Regions from separate parts of the Staphylococcus equorum genome, predicted to be linked through region 3. Evidence: riboswitches for the same ligand, from Rfam matches in the RefSeq annotation. Region 3 holds a riboswitch; each other region holds the start of a gene.

Region 1 (3,287 bases), 770 kb from region 3:
TTCATAATGCCCGCAAATAAATACTAAGTGCTCTGCCTGACTGAGTTCATTAGCAATTGCTTGAGTAAAGGGACGACCTTGAGGGCACATTAAAATGACCCTTGTGTCTTCTGTTCGCTCAATACTATCCATTGCATTGAATATCGGTTCCGGCTTTAACACCATCCCCTGACCGCCTCCAAATGGGTAGTCATCCACTTGATTATGTTTGTTTTCAGCAAAGTGTCTAAAATCCACTGTATTTACTTGTAGCAAATCTTTTTCTTGGGCTCGTTTTAAAATAGATTGGTTTAAAACACCTTCAAACATGCCAGGAAATAATGTTAAATAGTCGATTCTCATTAATCTAATAATCCTTCCATAGGCGTGATTTGAATACGTCTACCTTCTACATCAATCTCTTTGACCACATCCGCGATATAAGGAATGAGGTATTCTTTGTCGCCTTTGACTACCCACACATCGTTTGCACCTGTTTCAAATATCTCAATCACACGACCAATTGGAGTATCTTCATTAAAAACGGTACAGCCAATGATATCTGAATAATAAAATTCATGTTCTCCAAGTTCTATTTCTTCATGATCACGTTCTTGTAAAAGTGTTTCACCTTTTAGGTACTCGATATCATTAATGTTATTGATACCTTCAAACGTAAGCATATGCAGTCCTTTATGCATACGATATGAAGCAATTTTAAATTCAAGTGGCGCTTTATCTTTACGTGCTATTTCAACTATTTCTCCTGGTTGAAAACGTTTATCTGTAAAATCAGAATTAGACTTTATTTTCACTTCACCTTTAATGCCATGTGTATTAACAATTTTTCCAACTTCAACTTTCATATATGTGCCTCCGATAAATGTATCTTATAAGTGTTGTGTAATTTTTATGTATTATTTAATTATTATAACATGTATAAATCTAACATAGTAATACATTCCTCAATAGAAAATTTTCTTATTCTCAACTATGTTAAAGCACTGATTATAATATTTTCCATTAAAAAAAGAGCACCTAAACGGTACTCTTACAAACACTATATTTGTTTAATAAGTTTAAAACTTATTTTTGGTCGTCGAATTTTTTCAAAATACCTTCTCTTGATAAGATATTGTGAACTGTATCAGTCGGTTTAGCACCGTCTTTTAACCATTTAAGTGCTGATTCTTCGTCGATTTTAACTTCTGCTGCATTTACATTGTTAGGGTTGTAAGTACCGATTTGTTCGATAATACGACCGTCACGTGGTGCACGAGCATCTGCAACTACGATACGATAGAATGGATTTCTTTTTGAGCCTAAACGTGTTAAACGAATTTTAACTGCCATTTATATTCTCTCCTTTTAATTTCATAAGTATTTATTTTCTACAAGAAATAATGATACCAGTTCTTCTAATATTTGTAAAGAGGTTATCCTTTACCAATTTTAAAAAATCATTTTTTCTCATCAATTACCTATTAAATAACGCGCTTTTGTCAATTTCCTCTTTTCACGCACTTTACACCACTATGATATGCCTTGTCTTATATTAAGTCTCTTGACATCTATATTTAAAAGCTATACATTGAGATTAAATTAAATAAGCACATGCACTAGGGGTGTTTTTAACTGAGATGAGTACAACTCAAACCCTTTGAACCTGATCTAGCTGAAACTAGCGGAGGAAAGTGTGAAAGATTTTATATCCTATATTCAAGGGGCAATCTTGCCTTTTTGCAATATTACTATTCTATCATTTCTAATACACAACTTTCTATAGTGAGGGTTGTGTATTTTTTTAATTTTACTTTTTAAAATTTTAGGAGTGAAAGTTATGAATAAAACTATTTTAGTAACTGGTAGTAGTAGAGGCTTAGGTGCAACGATTGCAAAAACATTATCGCAACAAGGGTACAATATTATAATCAATTATTACAAAAATAAATCGTTAGCAGAAGATCTTGTTTCTGACATCGGCTCTGACCATGCAATTGCCATTCAAGCTGATGTCACAAATAGAAATGATATTGACCACTTAATTGAACAAGCTACCCAATATTTCGGGAAAATTGATGTCGTGATTAACAATGCATTAGTAGGTTTTAAGTTTGATCCTACACAGCAGAAATCATTTGCAGAGTTAGCATGGGATGATTATCAACAACAGATAGATGGCACTTTAAAAGCTGCCTTCAATGTAACACAAAGTGTCATGCCCCAATTTTTGGAAAGACAGCAAGGCATTATTATTTCTATCGGGACAAATTTATATCAAAATCCCGTTGTACCTTATCATGAATATACAACTGCAAAAGCAGGATTAATTGGCTTTACTCGTAATATTGCTGCCGAGCTTGGTAAATTTGGTATTAGAGCTAATGTCGTGTCAGGAGGTCTGTTAAAAACAACTGACGCAAGTGCTACAACCACGACTGAAGTATTTGACATGATTGCACAAACAACACCGCTTAAACGAGTGACTTCGCCACAAGACATTGCAAACATGGTTGCATACTTAGCTTCTGAACAAGCTAATGGTATAACAGGACAAAATTTCACAGTTGATGGTGGCTTAACAATGAATTAACAAATTAAAATTAGGAAGTGCTTTCTATGTCTGATAAAAATCAAAAACAACTTAATATTGGCGTTTTATTATATGCTTGTGGTCATCACCAAGCTGCGTGGTTAATGCCGAACTCTAGTGTGTCACGTATCGGTGAAATTACTTATTATCAGGAATTAGCTCAACTTGCTGAAAAGGGACTATTCGACGCAGTATTTTTCGCGGACAATCAATCTTTTCCTGCGAAATCTTCTACTGATATGCCGGCATTTTGGTTCGATCCTATCGTCAGTTTATCTGCTATTGCTCATGTGACAACACATATTGGACTTGTCGCAACAATTTCAAGTACATTCTCAAATCCTTTTACCGCATCTAGACAGTTGCTCAGTCTAGATCATCTTTCAAATGGACGTATAGGTTGGAATCTTGTCACCTCTATGACAGATTTAGAAGCTTTAAATCACAGTATGGAAATGCTCCCTGATCATAATGAACGCTATGAAATTGCTGCTGAATTTGCAAAAGTGATGAATCGGTTATTCACATCTTGGGATAAAAAACATTTTTTACATGATCGAAAGAATAAAAAAATTATTAATGATGATGACATTAATGCTATTAATCATCATGGTAAACATTTCAAAGTTAAAGGACCATCAACAACGCCAAGTAGTCCACAAGGTCGTCCAGTAGCTATGCAAGCTGGTGCATCTTCACAAGGTATTGCTTTAGC
Region 2 (3,287 bases), 680 kb from region 3:
CAAACGATCGTCATCCGTAACCTTATGCTTTGAAAATTGTTCTCTCTGAATTAATTGTTCATTATGTTCCACAATCATACGCGTTTCATCCAAATCTAGTTCTTGAATCACTTCCTGAATACTTAATGCCCTATCAAAAGTAAAGTTGTCACCGTTTATAATGCACTTCATTGGTCTTACCCCTTTCAATTATAAAATCTGCAAATTGTTCCGGCTTACGATCATACTGAATCCAATCGCCCATCCATTTTCCAACGTAAGGTGATAGTAAAATGCCATTGCGATAATGTCCTGAAATGATAAATAAATGTTTAGCTACTTCATCCATAATGGGTTTTTCACCTGAGGTATAAGGTCTAATGCCTGACCATTGATTGATTAATTTACCATCTCTTAAGTTAGGAATATGCATCGTAGCCTGTTGTAACAACCATTTTTTCCCTAATTGAGAAACACCTACTGAATAATCATCAAAATAACTTGTGGCTCCAATTAAATAACGATTTTTCATTTTTGGAACAACGTAACAACCATTTGTAGTAAATAGCGTTGTTTCTAAAGACAGATTTGGATGCTCTACAAGTAACACTTCACCCTTAACTCCTGTAACACTACTGTTTGGCATGTGGTGGCTCAATAATTTTCCACTCCAAGCTCCTCCAGCGACCACTACCTTTTCCGCAGTTAACACATCTGTATCCGTTACCACACGATATCCTGGATTTAATGGTGTTATGTCACTAACTTCTGTGTTGTAAATACGGTGAATGCCCCGTTGTTCTAATGATTTTAATAACGCTTTCGTGTATTTATTGGCATTGATTTGATTATCATTCGGTATATACATCGCGGATAAATTGTCTGATATTACGTTGCCATTCGTTCTTTCTTTCAGTGACTTTGCAGGCAATAATTCCACATCTCGGTTGTATTGCTGCAGAAATTTGTATTGCTTTTCAACACTTGCATTATCATCAATACTGCTTGCGAGTTTAATTAAACCACTATCCAGATATTCAATATCTAAGCCTACTTCATCTAGCAAACTATCCCTCAGTGGCTCGAACATAACTTGAGACTCTCGTGCTATATGAAACAAATCACTGTCTTCAGTAAATTCATTTTGAGCACCAAGCATGCCTCCAGCTTTAAATGAAGCATGTTTCCCTGGTATATCACGATCTATCACAGCAATTTTGATATCTGATTTACTTAATTCTCTCGCGATTGACATGCCCATTACACCAGAGCCAATGATTATGACATCATACATACGTCTGCCAAGCCTCCTTCAGCTGTTTGATTTCATTTACGTTTTGTTGCGCAAAAATGGAAATCCCTGCAATGCCTTTGAATCCATTAGGTAGCTCTTTTAAAGTTTGTGTATTGATACCGCCTAAAGCGATAATTGGGATATTGAATTTTAACGCTTTATTTATTTCATTTTCTGTCCTTGGATGTTGATTCGGTTTGGAATTGGTTTTAAAAATATGTCCATATAAGACAAATGCTAACTGTAATGCTTCTGCTTGCGCTATATGTTTTGTGTCGTGTGTAGACATACTAACTTGGATGTCTGGATGATTATATTTAAAGTCCGCTATGCGCTCATCTTTTTCTTTAAAATGAATCGCACGTAACTTGCATCGTGTTAATACAGTTAAATTGTCATGAATAATTATTTTACTTTTAGGAAAGCCGGATTGATTAAGCAAATGAACCCAATCAATCAATTCAGCCGTCTCCATTGGTGTTCTGATAATTAAATAGTCTATAAACTGCTCTATTTTGATATACTGCTTAATTTCTACTGCATTTAAATACTTATACTGTGTAATTGCTATAAACAATGTTTTCACCCCAAATAAAAAAACGTCATTTTTCTGGTAAGAAAAATGACGTTGGATTAACGAATTCGCATGTTTATAACGCCACTTTCCTACGCCAGTACAAACTGGATCAGGTTCAAGGAATTCCCAAGTTACTACTTCGGTCTCAGCCTTATGCAAGGCACTTCCAGTGGTTATTTAAGCTATTTAATTTTTATAATAATTATTAAATATGTGTTGAAGAATTATTACATACAACTTAACCTATTCCATTGATTATTTCAAGTGGTATTATAATTTAAGTTGTTTTTAAGTGTTAAAGTAGATACTATTACTTATTTTTAAATAATTCAACTAGTAACTATTTTTTACTTTTAGATATTTCTAGTAAACTAGCTGTAAGACTTTGAGTTTGTCGATATACACTTTTATATAAAGCAAAATATTGCATATATTGTTTGTGTTTCTCACTATCTGGTTTAAAAGATTTTTCATAACGTATAAATTGCTTTGTAGCCGCTTCGATACTTTCATACCATCCTAGACCACATACAGCCAAGATTGCCGCACCCATACAAGGCCCTTCTTCATACTTCAATTTACTAATTTCAGCATTAAATATATCGGCTTGTAATTGCAACCAAAAGTCGCTTTTTGCCCCGCCACCGATAGACACGATATGTTGAATATCTTTACCACAATCGCGTAAATATTTTATCGACTCGAATAAAGAAAAGGTTATACCTTCAATAACTGCCCGTGCCATGTCACCACTACTATGTAAGCCACTTAAACCTATAAAGCTCCCTCTGATGTTGGAATCCCCATGTGGCGTGCGTTCTCCCGATAGATATGGTGTGAATAATAATCCATTACTGCCAACCTGTGATTGACTCGCCATGGTAATGATTTCATCATAGCTTAAATATCCTAATATATTTCGGCGTAGCCACTGCAAACTGTCACCAGCAGCAAGTGTCACGCCCATAACATAAGCCATATCTTCTAAAGCATGATTAAAATAATGCATATTCCGGCGATACTCCGTATGTTTTTCACTTTCACATGATAAGACCACGCCTGAAGTGCCAATACTACAAAGTGTTTCATTGGTTTTAATCATTCCCGCACCAAGCGCTCCACATGCATTATCACCACCACCTGCAATAACAGCCACTTGCCCATTTAGTCCGAGTTTTGTTGCTATCTTCTCGTCCATATAACCAACTAATTTATGTGAAGCTACAAGTTTAGGGTAAATATTATGAATATCAAATTGTTCACCAATATTTTCATCCCAAGCTTTGCACTTATGATCAAATAATAATGTACTTGAGGCATCTGAATATTCCATATTTAACTTGCCAGTTAATTTGAATCGAACATAATCCTTAGGTAATAAAAACACTTTCGTATTGCGCCAATGTTCAGGTTCATTTTCCTTTATCCATAATAATT
Region 3 (3,287 bases):
TAAAATTCAATTCACAAAACTTCTTGAAAATGCGATTTATAGCATTTACATAATACAGAATAATCAGTTTAATTACGAAAATATTACAAGGATATAAAGTCAATTATAGTACAAAAGGTTATCATGGTAGTACTTATATGCTTAAATATACATAAAAATGAGTATTGGTGATGTAATTAGGTTGTAAAAAAAAGGTTTGTTTTTTTATTTCACTGTAACCTACAAAGAACTTTTGAATGATATAGTTGTACTTGCAAATTAATCATAAAATAAATTAATCACCTTATAGGAGGACTTTTTAACAATGAAAAAAACAGTAATCGCATCAACTTTAGCACTAGGATTAGGCGTAACAGGAGCAGCAAATTCAGCTGACGCTTCAGAACAAGGCGTAGACAAAGCAGAATTAGCTCAATTAGCTCAATCAAACTCAGAACAATTAAATGAAGCACCTGTACAAGAAGGCGCTTATGACATAGATTTCAATTATAATGGTACAGACTATAGCTTTGAATCAGATGGTACAAACTTTAGCTGGAGCTTTGGCGGAGGCTCAACTGAAGCACCTGCTCAACAAGAAGCACCAGCTGAACAAGCAGCAGAGCCAGCACAACAATCAGCACCAGCTGAACAAGCTGCAGAACCAGCTCAACAAGAAGCACCAAAAACTGAAGCAACTCAACAACCACAACAAGAATCTACTTCAAAAGAATCAAGCTCAAGTGAAGCTTCAAGTGGTTCATCAGTAAATGTTAACTCTCATTTACAAGCAATCGCTCAACGTGAATCAGGCGGCGATCTTAAAGCTGTTAACCCATCATCAGGTGCAGCAGGTAAATATCAATTCTTACAAAGCACTTGGGATTCAGTAGCTCCAGCAGCTTACCAAGGTGTATCTCCAACAGAAGCACCTGAATCAGTACAAGATGCTGCAGCAGTTAAACTTTATAATGAAGTTGGCGCTTCACAATGGGTTACTGCATAATTTAGTCAGTAATTAACTATAAATACTATAAACGTATGCCAATAAAGTCACCGACTTTGTTGGCATTTTTTTGTCCACGATTTCCACTAATACAACTACAGCTTGTAGTTACTGTGTCATCGCTATAATATTTACAACATAGACGCTTCATTGAAGTACGTTCTTTTGCAATGTCACACTACATTTGTTATGTTTAAAGAAATAATATATGAAAATCTACTAGGGGAGCCTTTATGGCTGAGATGATTTAGTTCAGACCCTTACGACCTGATTTGGTTAATGCCAACGTAGGAAAGTAGTTTAATTTATAATTGAATTGCTTAGCCTTTCTATTAATTAACTACATTCTTACTTGGAATGTAGTTTTTTAATATTTAGGAGGACTTAACGTGTTATTTTCAAAAGAATTAAAAATAGATGCCAAGCCAATTATTGATGACATTTATAATGACCCATTTATACAAGAAATGTTACAAGGTCATTTATCTAAGGATGCTACTAAATTTTATTTAAGAGCAGATGCATCTTATTTAAAAGAGTTTGCTAATATTTACGCATTACTCATACCTAAAATGGAGCAAATGGAAGATGTAAAATTTTTAGTTGAACAGATACAATTTATTGTTGATGGAGAAGTAGCGGCACACGAAATATTAGCTGAATATGTAAATGAACCTTACAATGAAATTGTACAAGTGAAAGTTTGGCCACCGAGCGGCGATCATTATATTAAACACATGTATTTTAATGCTTTTGCTAAAGAAAATGCAGCATACACAATTGCTGCCATGGCGCCTTGTCCATACGTATATCAAGTTATTGCACAACAAGCGTTACAAGACCATACTTTAAATACCGATTCTATTTTGGCAAAATGGTTTGAATTTTATAGTACCGAAATGGATGAACTTGTGCATATTTTTGATAATTTAATGGATAAATTGACACAAAATTGCACAAAACAAGAGAAAGCTGACATCAAAGATTGTTTCTTACAGAGTACAGTTCATGAACGCAAATTTTTTAATATGTCATTCATTGAAGAAGAATGGCTTTATGGAGGGGTTAATAATGAATAAACCTAAAATTGCTTTAACTATAGCAGGCACTGACCCAACGGGTGGCGCAGGTGTCATGGCAGATTTAAAATCATTTCATGCTTGTGGCGTATACGGTATGGCTGCGATAACGAGTATCGTAGCGCAAAACACAAAAGGCGTTCAACATATTCATAACATAGAAACAAGTTGGTTATCCGAGCAATTAGAAAGTATCTTTGATGATGAGTTACCTCATGCGCTGAAAACAGGCATGATAGCTTCAAAAGAAATGATGGAATTAATACAATATTATTTAAAGCAATATCCAGAGATTCCTTATGTAATAGATCCTGTAATGTTAGCTAAAAGTGGTGACTCGTTGATGGATGAGGATGCTAAAGCTGACTTGCAAAATATTCTATTGCCTTATGCTACTGTGGCAACACCAAACTTGCCCGAAGCAGAGGAAATAACAGGATTAACGATACAAGACGAATCATCAATTTATAAAGCAGGCGACATTTTCATTAATGAAATTGGCAGTAAAGGTGTTGTTATCAAAGGTGGACATTCAGAGGATTTAGACTTCGCTAAAGATTATTTATTCACTAATGAAAATGTATATACTTTTGAAGAACCTCGATTTGATACAAAACATACGCATGGTACAGGGTGTACTTTTTCGGCAGTGATTACTGCAGAATTAGCAAAAGGTAAAACAATATATGAAGCAGTGAAAAAAGCAAAACAGTTCATTTCTTTAAGCATTAAACACACACCTGAAATTGGTCAAGGTAGAGGACCAGTTAATCATTTTGCATATATGAAAGAGGTAGGATTAGATGATGAATAATTTAGAAGTACTCAGAAATAGTAACCCGTTAGTTATTTGTTATACAAACGATGTTGTTAAAAATTTTACAGCAAATGGCTTATTAAGTTTAGGAGCAAGTCCAGCAATGAGTGAAGCACCAGAGGAAGCGTCAGATATGTTAACTCACGCGAATGCTTTACTGATTAATATTGGCACGCTGACTAAAGATAAAGAGTCAGACATTTTAAAAATTGCGAAGGTAGCTAATCAAATTGGAACACCAATCGTCTTTGATCCTGTTGCTGTAGGTGCATCACAATACCGCAAAGATTTCTGTGAGACATTTTTAAGTGAGGTTAAGGTAGCAGTTATCAAAGGTAACGCCTCAGAAATTTTAACACTAATTGATAATGATACACAGATGAAAGGTACAGATAGTGATATAAAT

Evidence for each region. Region 3 has a riboswitch for thiamine pyrophosphate ahead of tenA (thiaminase II). Riboswitches for the same ligand answer to the same signal wherever they lie in the genome.
Region 1: it holds a riboswitch for thiamine pyrophosphate, as region 3 does, so the genes downstream of both, PYW44_RS08070 (3-oxoacyl-ACP reductase) here and tenA (thiaminase II) in region 3, are expected to answer to the same signal.
Region 2: it holds a riboswitch for thiamine pyrophosphate, as region 3 does, so the genes downstream of both, PYW44_RS00990 (thiamine phosphate synthase) here and tenA (thiaminase II) in region 3, are expected to answer to the same signal.

Annotation. Positions count from the first base shown of each region.
Region 1 is NZ_CP118982.1:1,668,898-1,672,184, forward strand. Features, by position in the region: gene trmD (tRNA (guanosine(37)-N1)-methyltransferase TrmD) at 1-342, opposite strand, end outside; gene rimM (ribosome maturation factor RimM) at 342-845, opposite strand; gene rpsP (30S ribosomal protein S16) at 1,066-1,332, opposite strand; TPP riboswitch at 1,591-1,689, shown strand; gene PYW44_RS08070 (3-oxoacyl-ACP reductase) at 1,820-2,572, shown strand; gene PYW44_RS08075 (NtaA/DmoA family FMN-dependent monooxygenase) at 2,599-3,287, shown strand, end outside.
Region 2 is NZ_CP118982.1:221,215-224,501, reverse strand. Features, by position in the region: gene thiS (sulfur carrier protein ThiS) at 1-171, opposite strand, end outside; gene PYW44_RS00995 (NAD(P)/FAD-dependent oxidoreductase) at 149-1,273, opposite strand; gene PYW44_RS00990 (thiamine phosphate synthase) at 1,266-1,859, opposite strand; TPP riboswitch at 1,920-2,028, opposite strand; gene xylB (xylulokinase) at 2,191-3,287, opposite strand, start outside.
Region 3 is NZ_CP118982.1:901,470-904,756, forward strand. Features, by position in the region: gene PYW44_RS04245 (transglycosylase family protein) at 305-985, shown strand; TPP riboswitch at 1,197-1,296, shown strand; gene tenA (thiaminase II) at 1,375-2,064, shown strand; gene thiD (bifunctional hydroxymethylpyrimidine kinase/phosphomethylpyrimidine kinase) at 2,057-2,878, shown strand; gene thiM (hydroxyethylthiazole kinase) at 2,871-3,287, shown strand, end outside.